2 regions of the Arthrobacter sp. TmtSoilC48 genome follow, and region 2 is predicted to be linked to the other one. Evidence: riboswitches for the same ligand, from Rfam matches in the RefSeq annotation. Region 2 holds a riboswitch; the other holds the start of a gene.
What was found. A riboswitch is a leader RNA that binds a small molecule or an ion and turns the genes downstream of it on or off. The one in region 2 is predicted to bind S-adenosylmethionine.

Region 1 (5,890 bases), 2.6 Mb from region 2:
CAGGATTGGCAGGGTTGTCGAATTGCATGGGCCGCCACGCACCGGGCGTTTCGGCCGTGATCCGCGCTGCCACAGCGCGGGCGTTCTCCGGCGATTCGGAGGGCGCGCCCCAGTCTGTCAGCACTACGCGCGCACCATAGCTGTGGAGCGCGGCCAGCTTCTCCTGGGAGATGGTGTCGCCCGTAACCACCACCACGGGGTGCCCCGTCAGGCGCCCAATGAGCGCCAGCCCGATCCCGGTATTACCGGACGTGCTCTCCACAATGGTTGCGCCCGGCTGTAACTCTCCTGAGCGCTCCGCCGCCCGGACCATGCTCAGCGCAGTACGGTCCTTGATGGATCCGCCCGGGTTCTCGGACTCAAGCTTGATGTGCATGGTGCTGCCCAATCCACGGCCCAGGGCTTCCAATTTCACCAGCGGAGTGTTGCCCACTTTATCCAGGACGGAGGCATCCAGGCCATCCGGCAGCCCTGCCGCCGCATGTGCGCCCTGTTTGCTGATTGCGGTACTCACGTGGTCCCCTCCCTTTGAGCCATCGGCGGCAATTCCAGCGCCACCACATCACGCAATTCACGTCGGGCGCGCTCCACCAGGTCCGGAGCGGACGGCCGATCTGCCAGCACATCAGCCAGCCGGCCCGCGACGGCGCCGGTCCCCTTCCCAAGCGGTTGGGCGGCCCCCGCTTCGAACAACAGATACGACGCCGTCAGGGCCTCAATAGCAAGCAATTTCTCCAAGGCCTCCAAGGACCTTTCAAGTTGCTGCAACGCCAGCGGCGCCAAAGTGGAGTGGTCCTCGACGTCGGCCGAGAGGGTGGGTGCCCCGAGCGTCGCCGGCGCTGCCAGGAACTTCAGTTCGGACAGGAGTCCCGCTGCGGAGTACCAGAGCAGCCCGGGCAACTCCTCCTGCACAAGCCCTGCGGCCGGTCCGGACCCGGAAACCGCATTCGACGACGAATCCTCCAGGTGCCTGGCGGCAGCCTCCAGATGCCTGGCCCGGATCACCCGTTGTGGCGGATACAGTTTGGCGATGCGCCGCTCGCTGGAGATCCCCACGTGCGCCAACGCAAGCCGCAGGCCCTCAAAGGAAAGAGCCAGCTGCATCGGTTGGAAGTTCCCTCCGGACACCATTTGCCCGCTTTCAATATCAACCAGGGGGTTGTCGCCACGCCCGTTGAGCTCCACGCTCAACGCAGCGCCGAGTTGTGAAACCAGGGAGCGAAAAGCGCCATGCGTCTGGGGCGCAGAACGGAATGACAAAGCGTCCTGCACCGAGACTTCGGGACGAACGTCCTCCAACCATCCGCCGCGCAAAAGGTAACGGACGGCTGCCGCCGAGTCCTTCTGCCCGTCCACCGCCTTGCCCGCTTGGATAGCAGGCGAAAACGGGCTGAGGTTCCCGCCGCCGTCGTACCTTGCAATGGCTTCAAGCGAGAGGGAAAGCGCGACGTCGGCGAGTTCCGCCAGCTGTTGCAGGCGCACCAAGGCGAGGGTGCCGGCCCCCACCGAGTAGGCGTTTGCGCTGACCAGGGCCAGGGCCTCACCGGGCGCGAGCCGCAGCGGCTGAAGACCGGCGTCGGCGAGCGCTTTCGCCCCGGGTACCAGGGTGCCGTTCGCGTCGATCGCTTCACCTTCACCGATGGCGACGGCGGCGACGGCGGCCAGCTGGGTGAGGTCCGAGGAGCCGACTGAGCCTTCGCGCGGGATGGCGGGAAGAACCCCACGGTTGAGCAGTTCCGCATAGAACCGGGCTGTCTCCGGCTGCACGCCGGAGCCGCCGCGGCTGAAGCCGATGAGCCGGGCGAGGATCACAGCGCGGGCGGAGGGCCGGTCCAGATGCGCGCCCACGCCGCTGTTGTGGTATCTGACTACTTGGATTTGATAGGCAAGAACCGATTTCTCCTCCACGGCCGTATCCCGTCCGGATCCGAGGAGGGTGTTCAGGCCGTAGATTCTCTGCCCTGAGGTCGCAGCGCGCTCCAGCACTTCGCGTGAGCGGCCGATCAAAGACAACGCATCATGGTTGAGTTTCACGTGAAACGCCGGATCCAAGGCAGCCTGCGCTACGCGCTCAGGGTCCACCGGCGATGTGCCGATCAACAGGGTCCGGGGCTCGGAGGACATCGTCAGAAGTCCAGAAGGTTCTGGCGGAAGCCACCGTCGCCGTAACTCTTCCTCAACAGGCCACGGCGGCGCAGTTCGGGAGTGAGCTTGTCCAAGACGCCGTGCACGGTGACGGGGTCCACGAAGCCGGAGAAGAGGAAGCCGTCGCCACCCACAGCCTCGCCGGTCTCCTCGAGATAATCCGAGATTTCACCAACCGTGCCGATGATCGAATCACCGGCGCCACCGCTGCGTGCCTGAAGGATCTGGCGCAGGGTAGACCCCGGAGGTGCCGCCTTGGCGAAGTGCTCCAACGTGCCTTGGTTGCTGTTGGTGCTCAATTCGGGCAACGGCGCATCAAGGTCGAATTGCTTGAAGTCGATCACGGACAGGTAGGAGATCGAATTGAGCTGGCTGTCGATATCACGCTGGGTTAGCTCCCGGCGCTGCGCACGCAACTCCCCGGCCTCGGCCGATGAACCAACCACGGTGGGCTTTAGCACGAAAAGTACCTTGACGTCGTCGGGGTTCCTGCCCGCCTTGGCAGCCTCGGCACGGATGGAATCCCGGTAGGCCTTCATGCCGTCAACGCCACGGGCCAAGGCGATCGCCACGTCTGCATGCCCACCCGCGAACGCTTTGCCGCGGGGAGAAGCGCCGGCCTGCACCAGTACGGGCTCCTCCGGCAGAGGTGCGGTGTTGAGGGGACCGCGGACCTTGAAGAAGTCACCCTGGTGGTTAATAGGGTGCACTTTGGTGTGGTCGGCGAATACGCCGGCCTCAACGTCCTCAAGGACGGCGTCCGGTTCCCAGCTCCGCCAAAGCCTGCGGACGACGTCGACGAATTCCTCCGCCTTCTCATATCGAAGGTCGTGTTCAATCTGCTGGTCCAAACCGTAATTCTGCGCTGCGAGGTCGCTGCCGGAGGTGACAACGTTCCATCCCAACTGCCCCTCGGAGAAATGCTGCAGCGTGGCCAGGAGGCGGGCCGCAGTGAAAGGCGGATAGAACGATGCGCTGACCGTCGGGACGATTCCAAGGTGCTCGGTTGCGGACAGGAGGTACGGCACCAGGGCCAAGGGATCATGTTTGGGCGCAAAGGAGGCGTGTGCCAGCGAGACCTCGGCAGTGCCGCCATAGGTATCGGGAACAGTAAGGGAGTCCTCGATGATGAAGAGGTCAAGGCCGGATTGCTCAAACGCGCGGACGGCGTCTTGATACAGGGCAGGCTTCTTCCAGTCGTAGCCCAGGCTGTAGCCGGGAGTTCCCCATCCCTGGACACCAAAACCGTGGCCCACGAACCATCCAAAATGCAGCATGGGCTTGAGTGTAGAGCTGCCTTGTCCGTTCACCGCGACCTGATTTCTTGCGAAGTTACAGGGGGTCGTACTGCGTCAATTATGCTCCCGGGGCGTCACATTTGGGCTGCTACTCCAGCACCGGCCGGTTACGCAACATGACGACCGCGTAACCGCTTGCAAGTGCGGGCCGCCGCCGCGGGATGTTACGTTTTTCTTGAGTAATGAGCACCAGCGCCAAGCCCTGACTTGCTGGTCGGCAACCCTCTCTCCGGCGGGGTGCCTCAGGTGACTACTCGGCGTATCGACACTTCGAACTGCAAGCGTGACTGAGGAGCACCAGCCAATGCCTGAAACCACTGAAGAAAAACTCTCCTACCGCCTGATTACAGGTCCGGATACCCGTGAATTCTGCGAGCGGATCACCACGGCCCTCGCCGACGGCTACGTGCTCCACGGCAGCCCGGCAGCCACGTTCAATGGCACGGATGTCATCGTGGCGCAGGCGGTCGTCCTGCCCGCTGCCATCGCCAACGCAGACGCCGCCGTCGCGAATGCTGTTGACCAGTTGGAGAACGACGACGACGAAGAAGCATTCGAGGGACACGCATGAGTTACGCAGGTGACCTGACCCCGCAGGACGCGTGGGCCAAGCTTGAAGAAGGCGCAATCCTGGTAGACGTCCGCACCGAGGCCGAGTGGGCCCACATCGGCATCCCGGACACCAAAGCCACAGAGAATGATCCCCTGTTCATTCAGTGGAACCTCGCCGGTGGCATTCCCAACTCCCGCTTCATCGAGGACCTGCAGCAGCAGGCACCCGAGGGTGAGGGCGTGGAACTCGTTTTCATCTGCCGCTCAGGCCAGCGCTCCATCTCGGCCGCCATCGCCGCGACGCAGGCCGGGTTCACCGCCTACAACGTGCTTGAGGGCTTCGAAGGCGACCCGGACCGCTACGGCGAACGGACCATCAACGGCTGGAAGAACCGCGGCCTGCCAACCAACCTGGGGAACGACTAAGTGACTTTCAATCCCGATGCCGCCAGCTGGAGCCCTGACACCCAGGCAGTACGCGGCGGCCTTGACCGTACCAACTTCCAGGAGACGTCCGAACCCGTTTTCCTGAACTCCGGCTTCGTCTACGAATCCGCTGCCGCCGCCGAACGCGCCTTCACCGGCGAGGACGAACGCTTCGTTTACTCCCGCTACGGCAACCCCTCTGTAGCCACGTTCCAGGAACGGTTGCGGTTGCTCGAAGGAACCGAGGCATGCTTCGCGACGGCGTCAGGCATGTCCGCGGTGTTCACCGCCTTGGGTGCCCTCCTGGCTGCCGGTGATCGCGTGGTTGCCGCCCGTTCCCTGTTCGGCTCGTGCTTCGTAATCCTCAACGAGATCCTGCCGCGCTGGGGCGTGGAGACCGTGTTCGTCGACGGTCCCGACCTCGACCAGTGGCGGGCTGCCCTCTCCGAACCGACCACCGCCGTGTTCTTCGAGTCGCCCTCGAACCCCATGCAGGAAATCGTGGACATCGCCGCCGTCAGCGAGCTGGCGCATGCTGCGGGAGCGACCGTCGTCGTCGACAACGTCTTTGCCACACCCTTGCTCCAGCGTTGCGGTGACCTGGGCGCGGACGTCATTGTGTACTCCGGAACCAAGCACATCGATGGCCAGGGGCGTGTCCTCGGCGGCGCAATCCTGGGCACCAAGGCATTCATCGATGGCCCGGTCAAGCAGTTGATGCGGCACACCGGACCTTCACTCTCCGCCTTCAATGCCTGGGTGTTGACCAAGGGCCTGGAGACGATCGGCCTGCGGGTGAACCACAGCTCGGCGTCTGCTTTGAAAATCGCGGAATGGCTCGAGCAGCAGCCTGCCATCAACTGGGTCAAGTACCCCTTGCTGAAATCGCACCCTCAGTACGAGCTGGCAGCCAAGCAAATGAAGGCCGGCGGTACCGTGCTGACCTTCGAGTTGCTGCCCTCCTCCGGGCGTTCGGCCAAGGATGCCGCGTTTGCATTGCTGGACGGTCTGCGCGTCATCGACATCTCCAACAACCTGGGCGACTCCAAGTCCCTCATCACGCACCCGGCCACCACTACCCACCGGGCCATGGGGCCCGAAGGGCGTGCGGCCATTGGGCTGAGCGACGGCGTGGTCCGTTTGTCCGTTGGCCTGGAAGACGTGGACGATCTCATTCTGGATCTGGAGAAGGCCCTCAAACAGGTCTAACCTTGCTGCCATGAGCGGGAACCACCCCCATCGCCGTGCCGGAGCAGTCATCGTTGCCGGTACGGCGGTGTGGTTTGCAGGGATCTCGCCTGTATCGCGTGTCTACATCACCCCTGATGCCGCTGAACGTCTTCGTATGCTTGAGGCCGGCCAGCGTGGCTGGGTGATCGGCCAGCACCTCGCTGCTGCCGGAACAGTCGCGGTGCCGGTGGGATACGCAGCCTTTGCCCGTCGTCTTCCGCGCGGACAGGCGAAGCGTT
Region 2 (5,890 bases):
GGCGTCCACCACGAAACCCGAAAGCCCGACGACGGCAGCGAAGTCCGCGGGACGGTACCGGAGCATGGTGGTCGCCATGGCCATGCCCATGGAGAAGCCGAGCAGCGTCACTGAAGAATGATTGGCTTTGACCGTATCCAACCATTCAAGGGCGTACTCCGCGGCAAGCTTTACTGCTTCCAGCGAATAGTCGATTGACGCAGTGAGCGGGAACCAGGTGAAGCCGGGGCCCATGGGCATTGGCGCCCGCAGGGAAGCCACCACAAAGCCCTCGGGAAGCAGGCCCGCGAGGCTGAAGAGATCGTCTTCATTGGAGCCGTAGCCGTGCAGCAGCACCAGAAGCGGCTTGCCCTCCCGTTCAGCTTCTTCATGGGACCACAGGACAACGGGCGCGGGGAATGCAACGGCTTCAGTCATGGGTCTATTCTTGCAGTTACTGATGAGTAACAACCTACGGTGGCGTAGGTTCGCAGGTTCAAGGCAGGATGGAAAGCGTGAGTGACGTCAATTCATTGGTGAAGCCGGGCGAACCGGTTCAAACACACCCTTGGAGCCGTTACGTGGCACTGGGGGATTCGTTCACGGAAGGCATCGGCGATCCGGAGCCCCGGAACCCCGGCGGCTTCCGGGGATGGGCTGACCGTGTAGCGGAGGAACTGGGCCGCGGTCATGAGGATTTCGCTTATGCCAACCTTGCTATCCGTGGGCGGCTGCTGCAGCAGATCGTGGATGAACAAATTGGCCCTTGCCTGGAACTCCAGCCGGACCTTGTCTCGATTTCGGCTGGCGGCAATGACCTCATCCGGCCCGGTGGCGACCCGGACCTCTTGGCGGAGAAGCTGGACGCTGCTGTTCAGGAACTGGCCTCCGGTGGGGCGACTGTGGTGCTGTTCAACGGACCGGACACTGCATCCTCGGTGTTGGGCCGCATCCGTGGCAAGGTGGCCATCTACAACGAAAACCTGAGGACTGTAGCTGCACGGCACGATGCCATCATCGCGGACATGTGGTCCCTGAGGCAGTTGGCCGATCCGCGGATGTGGGACGAAGACCGCCTGCACTTCTCACCTCTGGGACACCACACCATCGCGATGATGGTCCTTGAAGCGCTGAACGTCCAGCACACCCTCGAGCCCCTGGTGCCCAAGCCCCTGCCGGTCCGCACCTGGCGCGAGGCCCGATCCTCGGATCTGGTGTGGGCCCGCGAGTACTTTGTTCCGTGGGTTATCCGCAGGTTGCGGCATCGATCCTCCGGCGACGGCATCACCCCCAAACGCCCGACGCCGGGACCGGTCTTCGGCCCCAACGGCACCATGCTGCCGCGCGGCTGAGCTGATGCGACTGCGGCCGGGAGGATTCGATGCAGCCTAACAATGTTGTCCCCCTGCGCCTTCGCCGTCAGCAGCTGCGGGCTCCCTACGGCGAAAACGTTGATGATGTTCTGCGCAACCTCCTGGCGGTGCAGTCGCAGGAATTTCCGTATGCCAGGTGGAGCCTCGCCCAGAGGGCGGTCGGGAGCACTGCCCAGAGGGCGGTCGGGAGCACTGCCCAGAGGGCGGTCGGGAGAACTGCCCAGAGGGCGGTCGGGAGCACTGCCCAAAGGGCGGTCGGGAGCACTGCCGATGAGGTGGAGCAGGCGGTGGCTGATGGCAGGATCCTCCGGACGCATATCCTGCGGCCGACGTGGCATTTTGTGCACCGTGACGACCTCGGCTGGTTGATGGGTTTGTCTGCAGATCGCCTTCATCAAGGCAACAAGGGCATGTACCGGCAGGCGGGAGTTGATGAGCACGCAGCCGCCCGCAGCGGGCACATCCTTGCCGAAGCGGTGGCCGGTGGAGCCCACAAAACACGCGAAGAACTAGCCGGAATTCTGGAAAAGGCGGGGCTCCCCGGCAAAGGCCTTGGCTTCGTTTACCACCTCATGCACGCCGAGATCAGCAAAATCCTGGTGAGCGGCAGCCCGGTCCGTTCTGCAGGGGGTGCACTGAAACAGACATACGCCTTGTTCGAGGAACGTGTGCCCGACGGCAATATGTCCCTGACGGAGGACGGCGACCGCGAATGGGCCTTGGGCCAGCTGGCCCTGCGGTACTTCAGCAGCCGGGGACCTGCCACCATCAAGGACTGTGCCGCGTGGTCCGGACTGACCATCAAGGATGTACGGCTTGGCTTGCAGGTAGCTGAAGAGTCCGTTCCGGGCGCGTTGGCAACTGTGGCGGTGGACGGCTTGGACTTCTACTTGCCAGCAGAAGATGTGGAGGCACTTGCAGCGACTCCCCCACCAGGTGACGATGGGCCAGGACTTCCCCGTGTCGATCTCATCCAGTGCTACGACGAGTACGTGATGGGCTATTCACAATCGAGGCATTACCTCGGCGGCAGGGCGCCCTATTTCCCCGAGGGCGATGCTCCAATTCACGTGGTGTTGCTGGATGGCAGGTTGACCGGATGGTGGCGCCACAGCTTCTCGGATGGGATCTGCGAACTCGACATCAGAATGAACAGGCCACTCACAACAGCCGAACAACAAGCCTTGGAGGCAGAAGTGGAACGCTACGGGAAGTTCCTGGGCATGGAGACAAAGCTGGTGTGAAACTGCGGGACTAAGCTGGGTTAAGACCTAGGAGGCCTGCACCGTGAACAATCTGATCTTCTGGATCATCGTCTGCTCGTGGCTGATTCCCATGGGGATACGCATGTACAACAAGTCCCGGGCGCGGCGGCTCCAGGACCGCAATTTCCCGGGCCCGAATTATCCGGGCCCCGGCTATCCCCCGCAGAATCTTCCGGGACCGGGTTACCCGCAGCCGAATTATCCGGGCTATCCCACGCAGCCCACCACCATCCGCCCTGCCGATGCCCCACCGCCGCCAGGACCGGCGTCGAACGCTTCTTCACCTACGTTTCCGAGCCACAGCGGCTCTGAGCAGCAAGGCTTCCGCGCGCGCAAGCTGGCCGAACTGGACCTCAAGTTCAGCAACGGCGAAATTGCCATGGAGGATTACATGAAGCAGCGCGGCGACATCATGAACGGCTGAGCCGGCTTAGGCGAAGAAGGCCTCGCGAAGCTGCTTCGATAGTTGCCCGATTTCGGTGAGGAAGCCATCGTGGCCGATGGGGGCCTCGATCACGTGGACAGGCACATTGCCTGGCAGGTTTTGCGCCAGTTCCACTGACTGGGCCGGAAAATAGAGGCGGTCGGAATCGACGGCTGCCACAAAGAATTCAGCAGTGGCCGCGGCCAAGGCTTCCTTCAAGGTGCCCCGGCCCCGTCTGATGTCGTGGGACATCAGCGCCTCGGTGATGGCGATGTAACTGTTCGCATCGAACCGGCGCACCAGCTTGGTGCCTTGGTGATCGAGGTAGCTTTCCACCTGGTAGCGGCCACGCTCCCCCAGGACCGCAGCGGCCAGGGGCGTCTCCTGGTGCTGGGCTTCCCGGCCGAAGCGGACATCAAGCTCCAGCGCTGACCGGTACGTGATGTGCGCTATCCGTCGGGCCAGGGCAAGGCCTGCCTCAGGAGTTGGTCCACCGTAGTAATCGCCGTTGTTGAAGTTCGGGTCCTGGCGGATGGCGAGCGTCTGCGACTGGGCGAAAGCGATTTGCTCGGCTGTGCTGTAGGCGCCCACAGAAATAACCGCGCACCGCTGAACACGCTCAGGGAAGGTGACCGCCCACTCAAGTGCCCGCGCCCCACCCATGGAACCGCCAAGGACTGCGTGCCATGCCTTGATCCCCAAAGCATCAGCGAGCCGGGCTTCAGCCACCGTGCTGTCGCGCAACGTGATCAGCGGGAAGCGGGATCCCCAGGGCCGTCCGTCCGGCGCCTCTGACGATGGGCCCGTGCTACCGTAACAGCCGCCCACAATGTTGATGGAGATAACGAAGAACCGGTTGGTGTCGATCGTCGCGCCGGGACCAACGAGTTGCTCCCACCAGCCTTCCTCATCAGTTGCACCGCGGGCCACATGCGTGCTGCCCGTCAGTGCGTGCTGAACCAGGACTGCGTTGGACGCATCCGCATTCAACTGCCCCCAGGTTTCGTAGGCAAGCACAACATCCGGGAGAAAACCGCCGGCTTCAAGTTCCAGCGAACCTACGCCGGCGTACTTGACCGTCCCGTCTTCTTTGCCCGGTTTGGGGGGTGCTGTAGCAGTAATGGTCATTCCTTTGACACCTAACCTCGCGCTTGCCTGCCGCCTTGCGTGCGACAGGCCAGGTCTTCACCCGGGGCACCCCACCGCGGAGGAGGGTTGCCGGCCAGCAAGCCGGGGCTGTCGCTGGCACTCATGACCTAATACGTAGAGTCTAGGAAAAATACCGCTGTCTTGGCGAAGAATGTGACAGCTGTGTGACGGTTTGGCGCCGCTTCGTTCAGGAACACGCACCGCGAAGGGCCGCCCGGCGAATTTTCGACGGCGGGCGGCCGCTCTCCCAGCAGCGCGATTAAGCGCCTTTGGCAGCCCGGAAACCGGCCTCCAGATCAGCAATAATGTCGTCCACGTGCTCTATTCCCACAGAGAGGCGGACGAGGCCTGGATTCACGCCCGCAACCAGCTGCTGTTCGACCGTGAGCTGGCTGTGGGTAGTCGACGCCGGGTGGATAACCAGCGAGCGGACGTCACCGATGTTGGCAACATGGGAGTGCAACTCCAGGCCGTCGACGAATCGCTTGCCGGCCTCGACGCCACCCTTGATGTTGAATGCCACCACTGCACCGGTACCCCTCGGCCCGTACTTACGGCCGCGGTCGTACCAAGGGCTGGACGGCAGGCCCGCGAAGGCAACCGATTCGACGTCGTCATGGGCTTCCAGCCATTCAGCCACTTTGGTGGCGTTCGAGACGTGACGCTCGACGCGCAGGCTCAGGGTTTCCAGGCCCTGGGCGATGAGGAAGGCGTTGAACGGGGAAACCGCCGAACCCAGATCGCGCAGCAACTGCACGCGCGCCTTGAGAATGTAGGAGAGGTTGGCTCCGAGCGCGCCATCCTTGCCAAGGTCCCGGGCGTAAACGAGTCCGTTGTAGCTGGGGTCCGGAGTATTGAATCCGGGGAAGCGCTCCGGGTCCTTGCCGAAATCAAAGTTTCCGGAGTCCACGATCACGCCGGCGATCGCCGCGCCGTGGCCGCCCAGATACTTGGTAGCCGAGTGCACCACGATGTCCGCACCCCACTCGATGGGACGGATGAGGTAGGGGGTTGAGAGCGTGTTATCCACGATGAGCGGCACGCCAGCCTCGTGCGCGGCGCGTGAAACACCCTCGATGTCCAGGACGTCCTGGCGCGGATTGGACACAACCTCGCCGAAGAACAGCTTGGTGTTGGGCTGCACGGCGTCCCGCCACTGGTCCAGGTTGTCCGGATCCTCCACGAACGTCACGGAGATGCCGAACTTCTTCAGAGTGTGCGCCAGCAGGTTGTAGGTGCCACCGTAGAGGCTGGGGCTCGCGACGACATGGTCTCCGGCCTCGGCAATGTTCAGGATAGCGAAGGTTTCCGCGGCCTGTCCTGAGCTAAGGAGCAACGCGCCCAGCCCGCCTTCGAGGCTGGCGATCCGCTGCTCCACGGCGTCTTGTGTTGGGTTGCCGATACGCGTGTAGATCGGGGCGAGCTCGGCCAGTGCAAAGCGGTTGGCTGCGCTCTCTGCGCTCGGGAAAACGAAGGACGTGGTCTGGTAGATCGGAAGCGACCGCGCCCCCGTGGCAGCGTCGGGCTCCTGCCCTGCGTGGATCTGGCGGGTTTCGAAAGACCATCCTTGGGACATTGGGTTCTCCTCTTCGTGGCGCGCGGGTTTGCCGTTGATCGCTGTAGGCGTGGGCTGGGGCCAGTCTAGGAAGCGCCCGGGTACTTGGACAGCATTGTGACGAAGGCAGTATTTTTCAGTCTTT

Region 1: linked by a shared signal. The riboswitch ahead of AC6I97_RS05150 (DUF1737 domain-containing protein) and the one ahead of metX (homoserine O-acetyltransferase MetX) in region 2 are both predicted to bind S-adenosylmethionine.

The regions. Positions count from the first base shown of each region.
Region 1 is NZ_AP046049.1:1,076,178-1,082,067, reverse strand. Features, by position in the region: gene AC6I97_RS05165 (PLP-dependent cysteine synthase family protein) at 1-514, opposite strand, end outside; gene AC6I97_RS05160 (aromatic amino acid ammonia-lyase) at 511-2,124, opposite strand; gene AC6I97_RS05155 (NtaA/DmoA family FMN-dependent monooxygenase) at 2,127-3,455, opposite strand; SAM riboswitch class IV at 3,622-3,733, shown strand; gene AC6I97_RS05150 (DUF1737 domain-containing protein) at 3,748-4,014, shown strand; gene AC6I97_RS05145 (rhodanese-like domain-containing protein) at 4,011-4,421, shown strand; gene AC6I97_RS05140 (O-succinylhomoserine sulfhydrylase) at 4,422-5,630, shown strand; gene AC6I97_RS05135 (hypothetical protein) at 5,641-5,890, shown strand, end outside.
Region 2 is NZ_AP046049.1:3,666,354-3,672,243, forward strand. Features, by position in the region: gene AC6I97_RS17015 (alpha/beta hydrolase) at 1-417, opposite strand, end outside; gene AC6I97_RS17020 (SGNH/GDSL hydrolase family protein) at 486-1,331, shown strand; gene AC6I97_RS17025 (winged helix DNA-binding domain-containing protein) at 1,361-2,596, shown strand; gene AC6I97_RS17030 (hypothetical protein) at 2,640-3,041, shown strand; gene metX (homoserine O-acetyltransferase MetX) at 3,048-4,169, opposite strand; SAM riboswitch class IV at 4,184-4,298, opposite strand; gene AC6I97_RS17040 (bifunctional o-acetylhomoserine/o-acetylserine sulfhydrylase) at 4,450-5,805, opposite strand.